DNA from 3 places in the Rhizobium sp. M10 genome. Region 2 is predicted to be linked to each of the others. Evidence: predicted binding sites of a transcription regulator. Region 2 holds the regulator's gene; each other region holds the start of a gene.
What was found. The regulator LexA, encoded in region 2, represses DNA repair genes until DNA is damaged. The targets are predictions, from matches to a motif close to TGTTCNNNNTGTGTTCNG.

Region 1: CO671_RS16845 (DNA recombination protein RmuC) is a predicted target of LexA. The motif match lies at 2,559-2,576, and genes of this name have one in related genera.
Region 3: recA (recombinase RecA) is a predicted target of LexA. The motif match lies at 2,285-2,302, and genes of this name have one in related genera.

What each region holds. Positions count from the first base shown of each region.
Region 1 is NZ_NWTA01000009.1:155,611-159,794, forward strand. Features, by position in the region: gene CO671_RS16835 (methyl-accepting chemotaxis protein) at 1-72, opposite strand, end outside; gene CO671_RS16840 (ribokinase) at 315-1,214, opposite strand; gene CO671_RS16845 (DNA recombination protein RmuC) at 1,300-2,526, opposite strand; gene CO671_RS16850 (globin-coupled sensor protein) at 2,730-4,184, shown strand, end outside.
Region 2 is NZ_NWTA01000010.1:215,840-220,023, reverse strand. Features, by position in the region: gene eno (phosphopyruvate hydratase) at 1-603, opposite strand, end outside; gene kdsA (3-deoxy-8-phosphooctulonate synthase) at 744-1,589, opposite strand; gene CO671_RS18550 (VOC family protein) at 1,586-2,482, opposite strand; gene lexA (transcriptional repressor LexA) at 2,678-3,397, shown strand; gene CO671_RS18540 (ComEC/Rec2 family competence protein) at 3,378-4,184, opposite strand, start outside.
Region 3 is NZ_NWTA01000003.1:115,557-119,740, forward strand. Features, by position in the region: gene alaS (alanine--tRNA ligase) at 1-926, opposite strand, end outside; gene recA (recombinase RecA) at 1,082-2,170, opposite strand; gene CO671_RS05880 (carbohydrate kinase family protein) at 2,399-3,343, shown strand; gene CO671_RS05885 (pseudouridine-5'-phosphate glycosidase) at 3,432-4,184, shown strand, end outside.

The DNA.
Region 1 (4,184 bases), on a different contig from region 2:
CACAAGCGCGATGGCGATGCCGGTGATGACGATGAGCTTCGCCGCAAGCGATTTCATTCGAAAAATGAACATGGAGTCCTCGGGCATGGGATGCGCCGAACGGGCATTCTCCGGCGCAGGAGCGAAGGCATCGCCCCGTCATGGAGCAGCCGAATGAGCCGCGGATCCGCAAGCGCGACGATCCGGCGATCACGAGGAAGATCGCCGGAAATACCTTAAATTTGAATGAAACTCGAATGGTCGAGGCAAGGAAAACCGCAGAAATTCCCTCAAAACTAACGGGTTTTCTCGGCGGCTTCGCAAAGAGACTGAAACTATATTCTGTCCGCGACGTCCTTGCTTGACGGGATCGATGGCTGCGCTCCCGCCTTGAGGCATGCGAGCGAGCCGGCGACGGCCGCGCGGCGCAGCGCGGTGGGAAAATCGAGGCCGTCATCGAGACTTGCGGCGAAATAACCGCAGAAGGTGTCTCCCGCCCCCACCGTATCGACCGGATCGATTTTCAGGCCTTGCGCCCTGGAAATGACCCCGTCGCGGATGGCGATGACGCCATCGCCGCCGAGTGTGACGATCAGCGTTTGGCCGGTCTCCTGGTGCAGGCGGTGAAGGGCTGCCTCGCGTGCTTCGGCGTCCATGCCATCCTGTCCGGCGAGCCGCTCGAACTCGGTTTCGTTGGCGATGACGATATCGGCCAGCCGCCCCAGACGCGGCGCGTCGGGGATCAGCGGCGCCAGGTTGAGGATGCTGGTGATGCCCTTGGCGCGGCCAGCCGACAGCGCGCGTTCGACGGCGTCAACAGGCACTTCGAGCTGCAGCATCAGGATATCGCCTTCGTTCATCCTGCCGACCGCCGTCTCGGCATCGCCAGCTGTCACCAGGCCGTTGGCGCCGGGAACCACGGCGATCATGTTCTCACCATCGCCGCCGACGAGGATCAGCGCCGTGCCTGTGGGACCGTCGACATGCTTGACCAGGGAGAGGTCGGTTCCGGCGTCATCGAGCAGGGCGAGTGCGTCGGCGGCAAAACCATCCTTGCCGACGGCGCCGGCCATATGCACATAGCGGCCGGCGCGGCGGGCTGCCAGCGCCTGATTGGCGCCCTTGCCGCCGGCGGCCGTGGCAAATCCGTTGCCGGCGACCGTCTCGCCGGGCTTCGGCAGGCGCGCGGTCGTGGCGATGAGATCCATGTTGATGGACCCGAAAACTGTGATCATGAGGATGTCCCGTCCTTTGGAACACGCGGGCGACGGCATGTTCCAACTCTTGTATGAAATGCGGGGCAGACACTGCCCGAAGCGGTCACTCCTCGTCAACCACCCGAAGCTTGAGAAGACCGGTGCGGCTTTCCACCGATTTGGCCGGGGTCTCGCCGTCGCGGGCCGGCCTGGCATCGCCGCCCGCCTCGAATTCCAGCGCTTCGATCCTGGCGCCGCGCCTGGTGAGCTTGTCGGCTGACGTGACGACCATGTCGACATCCTTCTGCGCCATGGCGAAATGGCCCTGCAGCTTGCGCACCCGCTCGTCGAGGCGGCCGAGATCGTCCATCAGCAGCGCCACCTCGCCCTGGATCAGATGCGCCTGCGCCCGCATGCGCTGGTCCTTCAGCACGGCCTGGATGACCTGGATCGACAGCATCAGCAGCGACGGCGAGACGATGACGATGCGCGCCCGGTGCGCCTTCTGCACCACCGGCTCGAAATTTTCGTGGAGCTCGGCAAAGATCGATTCGGACGGCACGAAGAGAAAGGCGGTATCCTGGGTCTCACCTTGAATCAGATATTTCTCGGCAATATCGCGGATATGGATCTCCATGTCGCGGCGGAACTGCTGGCCGGCGAGCTTGGCGGCCTCGGGGCTGCCGGCGGCGTCGCGGATGGCGTTCCAGGCTTCGAGCGGGAATTTCGCGTCGATGACGAGCGGCGGCGCGCCGTTCGGCATGCGGATCGTGCAGTCCGGCCGCGAGCCGTTGGACAGCGTCTGCTGGAAGGCATAGGCGCCCATCGGCAGGCCGTCGGCAACGATCGTCTCCATCCGCGACTGGCCGAAGGCGCCGCGCGTCTGCTTGTTGGAAAGTATCGCCTGCAGCCCGACGACGTCCTTGGCGAGCGTCTGGATATTGTTCTGCGCCGCATCGATGACCGCCAGCCGCTCCTGCAGCCGCTGCAGGTTCTCATGCGTCGATTTGGTCTGCTCGGTGATCGTCGAGCTCATGCGCTGCGACATGCCGTCGAGGCGTTGGTTGATCGACTGATTGAGTTCGCTTTGCCGCGCGCCGAAGACCTCGGCCATGGCCGTGATGCGGCCCTGCATCTCGGCCTGGATCTTCAAAAGCTCGGCCATGCGCATCGCACTTTCTCTGGCGCGCAGCTCCGCCTCCTCCGCCTGTTCGCGGCGAAGGCCGGCGGCGCGCAGAGAAAGGACGATCACCAGCAGGATGAGGGCTGCAAGAACGCCGCCGGCCAGCGCCAGCATGGCCGGGCTGATCGAGGCGACGGAAGCTGCGAGCGATTCGGAAGTGACGGTCATGGCGCAACCATAACAGAAGATGCGGCAAGATATAGATCAAAACGTGAACGAAATCGGCGATCCTCAATATCTCTAGAGGCCGCCGCGCCTTGCCGGCCAACGCGGAAAATCGCCGCCGGATTTAACGATTGCTCAACCATATTCGCCAAAAGCTGTGGCGCAGAATTCCCTCCCGCGCCGTCGCGCCAAATACAGAGATACCCATGACATCCCAGCAGACCGACAGCGCGCTCAAGCAGCGTCTCGATTTCATCGAACTGGACGAGGCGGCGCGCAAGTCGATGCGGGAGCTGCGCCCTGTGATTGCCGAGCTGATCGGCGGCGCCCTCGATAAATTCTACGCCAAGATCGCCAGGACTCCCGCTGTCTCGAGCTTCTTCACGGACAAGAGCCATGTCGGCCATGCCAAGAAGCGGCAGCAGGATCATTGGGCCAATCTTGCAAGCGGTACGTTTGACGAAAGCTATGTCGAAGGCGTGACTGCCGTCGGCCGCACGCATGCCCGCATCGGGCTGGAGCCGCGCTGGTATATCGGCGGCTATGCCATCGTCGTGTCCGAGCTCGTCAAGGGCATCATGGAGAAGCAGTGGCCGTCGGTCTTCGCGCGCCAGCAGGGCAGGCAGCTGGCCGAGAAGCTGTCCGCCGTCATCAAATCAGGCATGCTCGACATGGATTATTCCATCTCGGTCTATCTCGAGACGCTGGAAGCCAAGCGCCGTGCGCTGGAAGAGGAGCGCGCCAAGGCGCAATCCGACCAGGCCATCGCGCTGGAGCAGCTGCGCCGCGGCCTGGAAGCACTGTCGAACGGCGATCTCGAAGCTACTCTGCCCTCCGACCTGCCGGGTGATTTCAGGCAGATGGCCGAGGATTACAACCGCGCCGTCAGCGCCCTTCGCCAATCCTTCGCATCCGTGCGCGAGACGTCGGGCCAGATCATGAGCGGCGCCGACGTCATTTCCAATGCGACGAACGACCTGGCGCTGCGCACCGCCCAGCAGGCAGCCGGCGTCGAGGAAAGCTCGGCGGCCCTGCAGCAGCTTTCCGTCAGCGTCGGCCAGACCGCCGCCAATGCCGAAAAGGCTTCCGGCGCCGTGCGTGAGACACAGCAGAAGGCGAAGAATTCAGGTGAACTCGTCACCAGCGCCGTCTCGGCGATGGCCGGCATCGAAAAATCCTCGACCGAAATCTCCAAGATCATCGGCGTCATCGACGAGATCGCCTTCCAGACCAATCTTCTGGCGCTGAATGCCGGCGTCGAAGCGGCGCGCGCCGGTGATGCCGGCAAGGGTTTTGCCGTCGTCGCCCAGGAAGTCCGCCAGCTCGCCCAGCGTACGGCTGAAGCCGCCAAGGAGATCAAGAACCTGATCTCGCAGAGCTCGACCCAGGTCAATCAGGGTGTGGGCATCGTCTCCAGCACCGGCGAGGCGCTGAACGACATGATCAGCCGCATCGATATCATCAACCGCTTCGTCGCCGATATTGCCGCCGCCGCCCGCGATCAGGCAACCGGCGTCAACGAGGTCAGCGTGGCGATCCGCAGCATGGGCGAAATCACCCAGCAGAATTCCGGCATGGTCGAGCGCACCTCGGCGGAAACCCGCCGCCTCACCGATGAGGTGGGCAAGCTGATCGAGCTGCTGCAGCATTTCCGCGCCCGG
Region 2 (4,184 bases):
GACATTGGTGTTGTGGCCCTGGGCGGCAAGCTCCTTACGCAGCGTATGGAAGACTTCCGAACCCATGCGCACGGCTTCGGCGATCGTATCGGCGCCGACCGGCAGGATCATGAATTCCTGGAAGTCGATCGGATTGTCGGCATGAGCGCCGCCGTTAATGATGTTCATCATCGGCACCGGCAGCAGGCTCGCCGAAGCGCCGCCGACATAACGATAGAGCGGCAGGCCGGAGGCCTGGGCGGCAGCCTTGGCGACGGCGAGCGACACGCCGAGGATGGCGTTGGCGCCGAGACGCGACTTGTTCGGCGTGCCGTCCAGTTCGATCATGATGTTGTCGATCTGGATCTGGTTTTCGGCGTCGATACCGCCGATGGCGTCGAAGATCTCGGTGTTGGCGGCCTCGACCGCCTTTTCGACGCCCTTGCCGAGGTAGCGCTTGCCGCCGTCGCGCAGCTCGACCGCCTCATGGGCACCCGTCGAGGCGCCAGAGGGAACGGCCGCGCGGCCCATGCTGCCGTCTTCGAGGTAGACGTCGACTTCGACGGTGGGATTGCCACGGCTATCGAGAATCTCGCGGGCGATGATATCGGTGATTGCAGTCATGGGTTCTTCCTGCTCGGTGGGTGATCAATCGTTCGAAGCCTGTCATAATCGAAGGCGGGCAAATTACAATGCCGCAATTCCCGCCTGCGAAGCAGCGTTCTGACGTGGCCTAAACCACGATCATGTCAGCCTGTTGAACATCAAGCCTTGGCGACCGCGTCGAAGGCAAGCAGCTTCTCAAGCAAGCGCGGCATGTCCTTGAGATAAACCATGTTCGGGCCGTCGGACGGCGCGTTGTCAGGGTCCTGGTGGGTTTCGAGGAAGACGCCGGCAATTCCCGTCGCCACGGCTGCGCGCGCCAGCGTTTCAACGAATTCGCGCTGACCGCCCGAGGATTCGCCCTGCCCGCCCGGCTGGGCGACGGAATGGGTCGCATCGAAAATGACGGGCGCGCCCATCGCCGCCATGATCGGCAGCGAGCGCATGTCGGAAACCAGCGTATTGTAGCCGAAGGAAGCGCCGCGCTCGCACAGCAGCACGTTCGGATTGCCGCTGGCATTGAGCTTCTTCAGGACGTTCTTCATATCCCAGGGGGCGAGGAACTGGCCTTTCTTGACGTTGACGACGCGGCCGGTCCGGGCAGCGGCGATCAGAAGATCGGTCTGGCGGCAGAGGAAGGCGGGGATCTGCAGAACGTCGATCACCTCCGCCACCTCGGCGCACTGCTCGGCGGTGTGAACGTCGGTCAGGACGGGAAAGCCGAATTCCTTCTTCAGGTCGGCGAAGACCTCCATGCCCTTTTCAAGCCCGATGCCGCGCTCTGCCGAGAGCGAGGTGCGGTTCGCCTTGTCGAAGGAACTCTTGTAGACGAGGCCGATACCGAGCTTTGCGCAGAGCTCCTTCAGCGTACCGGCGACCATGAAGGCGTGGTCACGGCTCTCCATCTGGCAGGGGCCGGCAATCAGCGACAGGCGCCCGGTATTGGAAAAGGTGACCTGGCCTTCGCCTTCGCCGATCTTGACCTCGGAATTGGTATCAGTGCTCATCGTGGTTCCTCGAAGGCAAAAAGCGCGCCCTGCCCGGGCGTGGGCTTCACCAGAATGCGATTGTTCTTGCGTGTGTATGTCACTCCGTTAGCAGCCAAATGCGCTTCTGTCACGGCAAGATCGGTGACGGTGAAGAGGATTGCCTGACCGCGCAGGCCACGATCGGCGGCGGAAACGACAAGCTCGAAATAGGCCTCCAGCCCTTCCGGCGTCATCAGGCTGATCTTGGCATTGGATGCCGCGATCTTCATGCCGAAACCGGTTTTCTCCACCACCGTCTGCCCGACCGCAAGACCAACGAAGGCGGCAAATGCAGCCGGCTCCGGCGAACAAAGGGCGATCTCGGCAATGCCGGTCACGCCATTGGCATGCGTCTCCAGAGCGGCACGACCGGCCGGGAACGAATTGATGCGCTGACAGGTGAAGAGAAAGAAGTCGGGCGCGCGCAGATCTCCTGAAAAGGCCAGTTTGAAGCTGCCGACGCTTTCCGAACCGTCCGGCATCCGCATCGGCCGGCTGAACTGCAACATCTCGCCGGCACTCGCGCCGCTACCCACGAATCGCCGATGATCGAGGCCGGCATCCTCGGTGAGGAAGGCCAACGCCGAAAGTCCCTCCTCGCCGCAGCGGAAGCGGAAGGCGCGATTGCGGGCGATGAAGACATTGCCGTGGCGGGCCGCTGCCTCGCTCTCCTCGACACTCGCCACGCCGAGCGGCTCGATATAGGTCTTGTCGGCGAAAAAGACGCAGGCATTTTCCGTTCCGAACGGATGGCGCGCATCGGCGGCGACGGTAAAGCCGAGCTTGCCGAGCCTTTCGCGCGCCAGGTCGATATTGACGACGGGCAGCACGACATGATCCAGCGGGTGCGGTTTGGCGGAATGTGCGATCATGATATCCCTCCTGACACGCCAGAGATGTGCGACAGCACCACCCTCAATGCAAGACATGTGCGCCAATCCGGCGAATGAAAATAAAAATCTCGACGAGTTGGCGCGAAGTTTTACGGAAATTTAGCTACTTGCGGAACACATATGGAACATATAGTGTCTGTTCTGGATTTGTTTCAATCACGGGGTCTGACGTCGATGCTCACGCGCAAACAACAGGAGCTTCTCCTTTTCATTCATGAGCGCATGAAGGAATCCGGCGTTCCGCCCTCTTTCGACGAGATGAAGGATGCCCTGGATCTCGCCTCGAAATCCGGCATTCATCGCCTGATCACGGCGCTGGAGGAACGTGGTTTCATTCGCCGCCTACCGAACCGGGCCCGGGCCCTGGAAGTGATCAAGCTGCCGGAGGCCTATAGCCCCAGTCTTCAGCCGCGCCGCGGTTTTTCACCGAGTGTTATCGAAGGCAGCCTCGGCAAGCCCCAACCGGTCGCCGCCCCCGCTGCCGCAAAGCCGATCGCCGACAACGGCAACACTGTGTCCGTGCCGGTCATGGGCCGGATCGCCGCCGGCGTTCCGATCTCGGCGATCCAGAACAACACGCACGACATCGTCGTTCCCTCAGACATGCTCGGCTCGGGTGAACATTATGCGCTGGAGGTCAAGGGCGATTCGATGATCGACGCCGGCATCTTCGACGGCGACACGGTGATCATCCGCAACGGCAGCACCGCAAGTCCCGGCGATATCGTCGTTGCGCTGGTCGACGACGAGGAAGCGACGCTGAAGCGCTTTCGCCGCAAGGGTGCCTCGATCGCCCTCGAAGCCGCCAACCCGGCTTACGAGACCCGTATCTTCGGGCCCGACCGGGTCAAGGTGCAGGGCAAGCTGGTCGGCCTCATTCGCCGTTATCACTGACAGCGGACGGGCCGGTTTCGGTAAAACTGTCTTTGCGCCAATCATAGGCTCGATGGCGCATCCATGGACGCGACAAAGCATCGAATGCGGTTGCGACCTCGAATCCCTCCTGTGCAAAACGCAGTTCGACGGAACCGGTCCTACGCAGCGTCTCGCCGGTGAAGAGTGTCGCACCCGAGCGGCAACGGTCGAAACGCAGGCGCACCGCGGTCACGACAATCTCGCCGGCGTCGCAGGCCGGGCCGAGATAGGCGGCGTTGTCGATGACGGCGACGACATGGCCATTGCCGAGCCTGACTATACACCAGGCCTTCTTCACGCAGGAAAACCGATTTACCTCACCACCGGCTACAGCGGTCGCCATCGCCGTCCTCGCGTCATTCTGCTGGTCGCGGGACAGCCTGACGCGGCGGTCTTCACCCGGTGGCGGGATGGCAGGACCATCCAGCATCTTCGGCGGGTGGTGCCTCGGCAGGACCAGCGCTCTTTGCCACTGGTCGAAGATGAAGTCCGGCGGGTTTTCACGGTTGGAAGCCAGTGCCGCCGGCGCGATGAGCGCGACCAGACCACCATCCTCTGAAATCACCAGATCCGGCGGCCGGGACCCTGGCAGAATCAGCAGGATGAGCGTCGAACCGGCGAGGATCGATGTGCCGGCATGGCGCAACCGGGTGCGGAGCAGCGTCAGCAGCAGAAAGCCTGCCACAGCGACCGCGAAATACCAGGCGGGCAAGCGGCCGAGGCCGATGTCGCCGCCCCAGCCGGACACCGTCTTGGCGACCGCAAT
Region 3 (4,184 bases), on a different contig from region 2:
CGCATGGCGCGACGCATGATGCGGCGCAGCACATAACCGCGGCCCTCATTCGACGGCAGCACGCCGTCGGCGATCAGGAAGGCCGAAGAGCGCAGGTGGTCGGCGATGACCCGATGGCTGGCGCTACCTTCCGCCTTGACGCCCATCGTATCTTCGATGGCGCCGATCAGTGTCCGGAAGAGATCGGTGTCGAACACGCTCTGAACGCCTTGGAGAATACAGGCCATGCGCTCAAGGCCCATGCCGGTATCGATCGACGGACGCGGCAGCGGGTTGCGAACGCCGGGCTCGGTCTGCTCGAACTGCATGAAGACGAGGTTCCAGAATTCCAGGAACCGGTCGCCATCTTCCTCCGGGGAACCGGGAGGGCCGCCCCAGACGTTCTCGCCCTGGTCGATGAAGATTTCAGAGCATGGGCCGCAGGGGCCGGTATCGCCCATCTGCCAGAAATTGTCGGAGGTCGGGATGCGGATGATCTTGTCGTCGGAAAAACCGGCGATCTTCTTCCACAGCGCCGCGGCCTCCTCGTCTTCGGAGTAGACGGTCACCAGCAGGCGATGCTTCGGCAGGCCGAAACCTTCGGTCACGAGCTTCCAGGCAAGCTCGATCGCATTCTCCTTGAAATAGTCGCCAAATGAGAAGTTGCCGAGCATTTCGAAGAAGGTCAGGTGGCGCGCGGTATAGCCGACATTGTCGAGGTCGTTATGCTTGCCGCCGGCGCGCACGCATTTCTGCGACGTCGTGGCCGTCGTATAAGGACGCTTTTCCAGGCCGGTGAAAACGTTCTTGAACTGCACCATGCCGGCATTGGTGAACATCAGCGTCGGGTCGTTGCGCGGCACCAGCGGGCTCGACGAAACGATCTCGTGGCCGTTCTTCTTGAAATAGTCGAGAAAGGTCGACCGGATATCGTTCACGCCGCTCATTCTATGCCCTTCAATGCTGCCCGAGGCAGATAAATACAAATCCATCGGCTTTTAACGTTCGCCTCCGCCACTGTCCAGCCGACAAACAAAACCGGCCGCATTCTCATCAGGGAATGCGGCCGGCGGAGATATCCGACAAGAGTCAGGCGCGAGACTTACATGTCCGCGGCGGCATCGCCGTCATCTGCATCCGGTCCGCCGTTCTGCAGGAAGCGGTCGGCGATGAGACCGGCATTCTGGCGCAGCGCCAGTTCGATCTCGCGGGCGAGATCCGGGTTGTCGCGCAGGAAGGTCTTGGCATTTTCGCGGCCCTGGCCAAGACGCTGGCTGTTATAGGAGAACCAGGCGCCCGACTTTTCCACGATCCCGGCCTTGACGCCGAGATCGACGAGTTCGCCGGTCTTCGATACGCCTTCGCCATACATGATGTCGAATTCGACCTGTTTGAAGGGAGGCGCCATCTTGTTCTTGACGACCTTGACGCGGGTCTGGTTGCCGACCACCTCTTCGCGCTCCTTGACCGAGCCGATGCGGCGGATGTCGAGGCGCACGGAGGCATAGAATTTCAGCGCATTGCCGCCCGTCGTTGTCTCCGGCGAACCGAACATGACGCCGATCTTCATGCGGATCTGGTTGATGAAGATCACCATGGTATTCGACTTGGAGATCGAGGCGGTGAGCTTGCGCAGCGCTTGGCTCATCAGACGCGCCTGCAGGCCGGGAAGGCTGTCGCCCATTTCGCCTTCGATTTCGGCGCGCGGCGTCAGTGCGGCGACCGAGTCGACGACCAGAACGTCGACGGCACCGGAGCGCACCAGCGTATCGGTGATCTCAAGCGCCTGCTCGCCGGTATCGGGCTGCGAGATCAGAAGGTTTTGGAGATCGACGCCCAGCTTGCGGGCATAGACGGGATCGAGCGCATGTTCGGCGTCGACAAAGGCGCAGATGCCGCCCTTCTTCTGCGATTCCGCGATGGTCTGCAGCGCAAGCGTCGTCTTGCCCGAGCTTTCCGGCCCGTAGATTTCGATGATGCGGCCCTTCGGCAGGCCGCCGACGCCAAGCGCGATATCGAGACCAAGCGAACCCGTCGAAATCGTCTCGATTTCGATGACGTTCTCGTTGGAGCCGAGTTTCATGATCGAGCCCTTGCCGAACGACCGCTCTATCTGTGAGAGTGCCGCTTCAAGCGCCTTGCTTTTGTCCACCGATTTGTCCTCTACCAGCCGCAATGAATTCTGAGACATCTGATCCACCTTTAGGTTATTGAAGCCGCCCAAGCAATGTCGAGTTTGTACCCTATTTGTTCCACTCTCGCAATAGGCGATCAAACGATTGAAAGAAAAAGGTAAAACAGCCTGTGTTCTATATTTGTTTTATCGATGCAAAGCAACGGCTTAGGCCAGGTGCGCCGGCGTTGCCGCGCCAGGAGGCCCCGTCTCGATTCGCGCTTGGGGCATCGAAAGGCGGTTGAAATGAAGAAAAAGATTCTTGTTCTCGGCGGCGCCCATATCGACCGGCGCGGCCGCATTTCCGGGGAAACGGCACCGGGCGCCAGCAATCCCGGCACCTGGTTCGAGGAGCCGGGCGGCGGCGGCTTCAATGCGGCGCGCAACCTTGCAAGGCTCGGTTTTCAGGTGACGATGATTTCGCCGCGCGGCGGCGATCCCATCGGCGAGATGGTCGGCGAAGCCGCCGATTTCGCCGGCATCGACGACCGGCCCTTCGTTTTTCTCGACCGCAAGACACCGAGCTACACCGCGATCATCGAGAGGGACGGCAACCTGGTGATTGCCCTTGCCGACATGGATCTCTACCGCTTCTTCGTGCCGCGGCGTCTTTCCATCCGCTGGGTGCGCGAAGCCTTCGCCGCGCATGATCTCATCCTTTTCGATGCCAATCTGCCGGAAGAGACGATCGCTGCAATCGTCGCCAAGGCACGGTCGCTGGCCAAGCCCGTCGCGGCGATCGCCATTTCGCCGGCCAAGGTCGTCAGGCTGAAATCCTGCATCACGGATATCGACTACCTGTTCCTGAACGAGGCCGAAGCCGCAGCCCTTATCGGTGAACGGCCGGAAGACGCTGGCGGCTGGCCGCCGCTTCTGAACGAGATCGGCATCCGGAGCGCCGTCGTCACCCGCGGCCAGCGCGAGCTGGTCGCATTTTGCGACGGCCGCGCCGTGACGCTGCAGCCGCCGATCGCCGAGACCCTCGCCGATGTCACCGGCGCCGGCGATTCCCTTGCCGCCGGCACGCTCGCCGCCTTGATGCGCGGCCTGCCGCTCGAGGAAGCCGTCCGCCACGGCACCGCGGCAGCAGCGCTGACTGTGCAGTCGCCGCATGCCGTCAACGAAAATCTGACGCCGGATCTGCTGAATGAGGCGCTTGCCCTTGTTCCCCAGATCAGAATTCTGCATTGAAGCGGCCAAATGAAATAGTCGAGCATGATGTCGTCGCAAAACCGCCGACACATTCGGCATCATGCTCTATCGACGACAGGACAAGATCATGACCCAGCCCATCTCCCCTCTTCTGCCGATCGCCTATTCGAAGGAGGTCGCCAGCGCCAAGCAGCGCGGCGCGCCGCTGGTGGCGCTGGAATCGACCATCATCACCCACGGCATGCCCTATCCCGGCAATATCGAGATGGCCCGCAGCGTCGAGGCGATCATTCGCGAACAGGGTGCCGTGCCGGCAACGATCGCCGTCATTCACGGCACGCTGCATATCGGCCTTGAAGCCGGCGAACTGGAGCAGCTCGCCAAGGCGACCGACGTGATGAAGGTGTCGCGCGCCGATCTCGCCTTTGCGATCGCCGAGCGCCGCACCGGCGCCACCACGGTCGCAGCGACGATGATCGCGGCGGCGCGCGCTGGCATCCGCGTCTTTGCCACAGGCGGCATCGGCGGCGTGCACCGTGGCGCCGAGGAAAGCTTCGATATTTCGGCCGATCTCGAGGAACTGGCCCGCACCGGCGTCATCGTCGTCTGCGCCGGCGCCAAGGCAATTCTCGACATTCCGAAAACGCTGGAAGTGCTGGAAACCCGCGGCGTGCCCGTCGTCACCTATGAGAGCGAAGAATTCCCCGCCTTCTGGTCGCGCTCCTCGGGGCTTCGCAGCCCGCTGTCGCTGAACAGCCCGGCGGCCATCGCCAACTTCCAGACGGTGCGCGAACAGCTCGGCATCAATGGCGGCATGCTGATCGCCAATCCGGTGCCCGAGGCCGACGAGATCCCGCGCGAAGAGATGGAGATCTATATC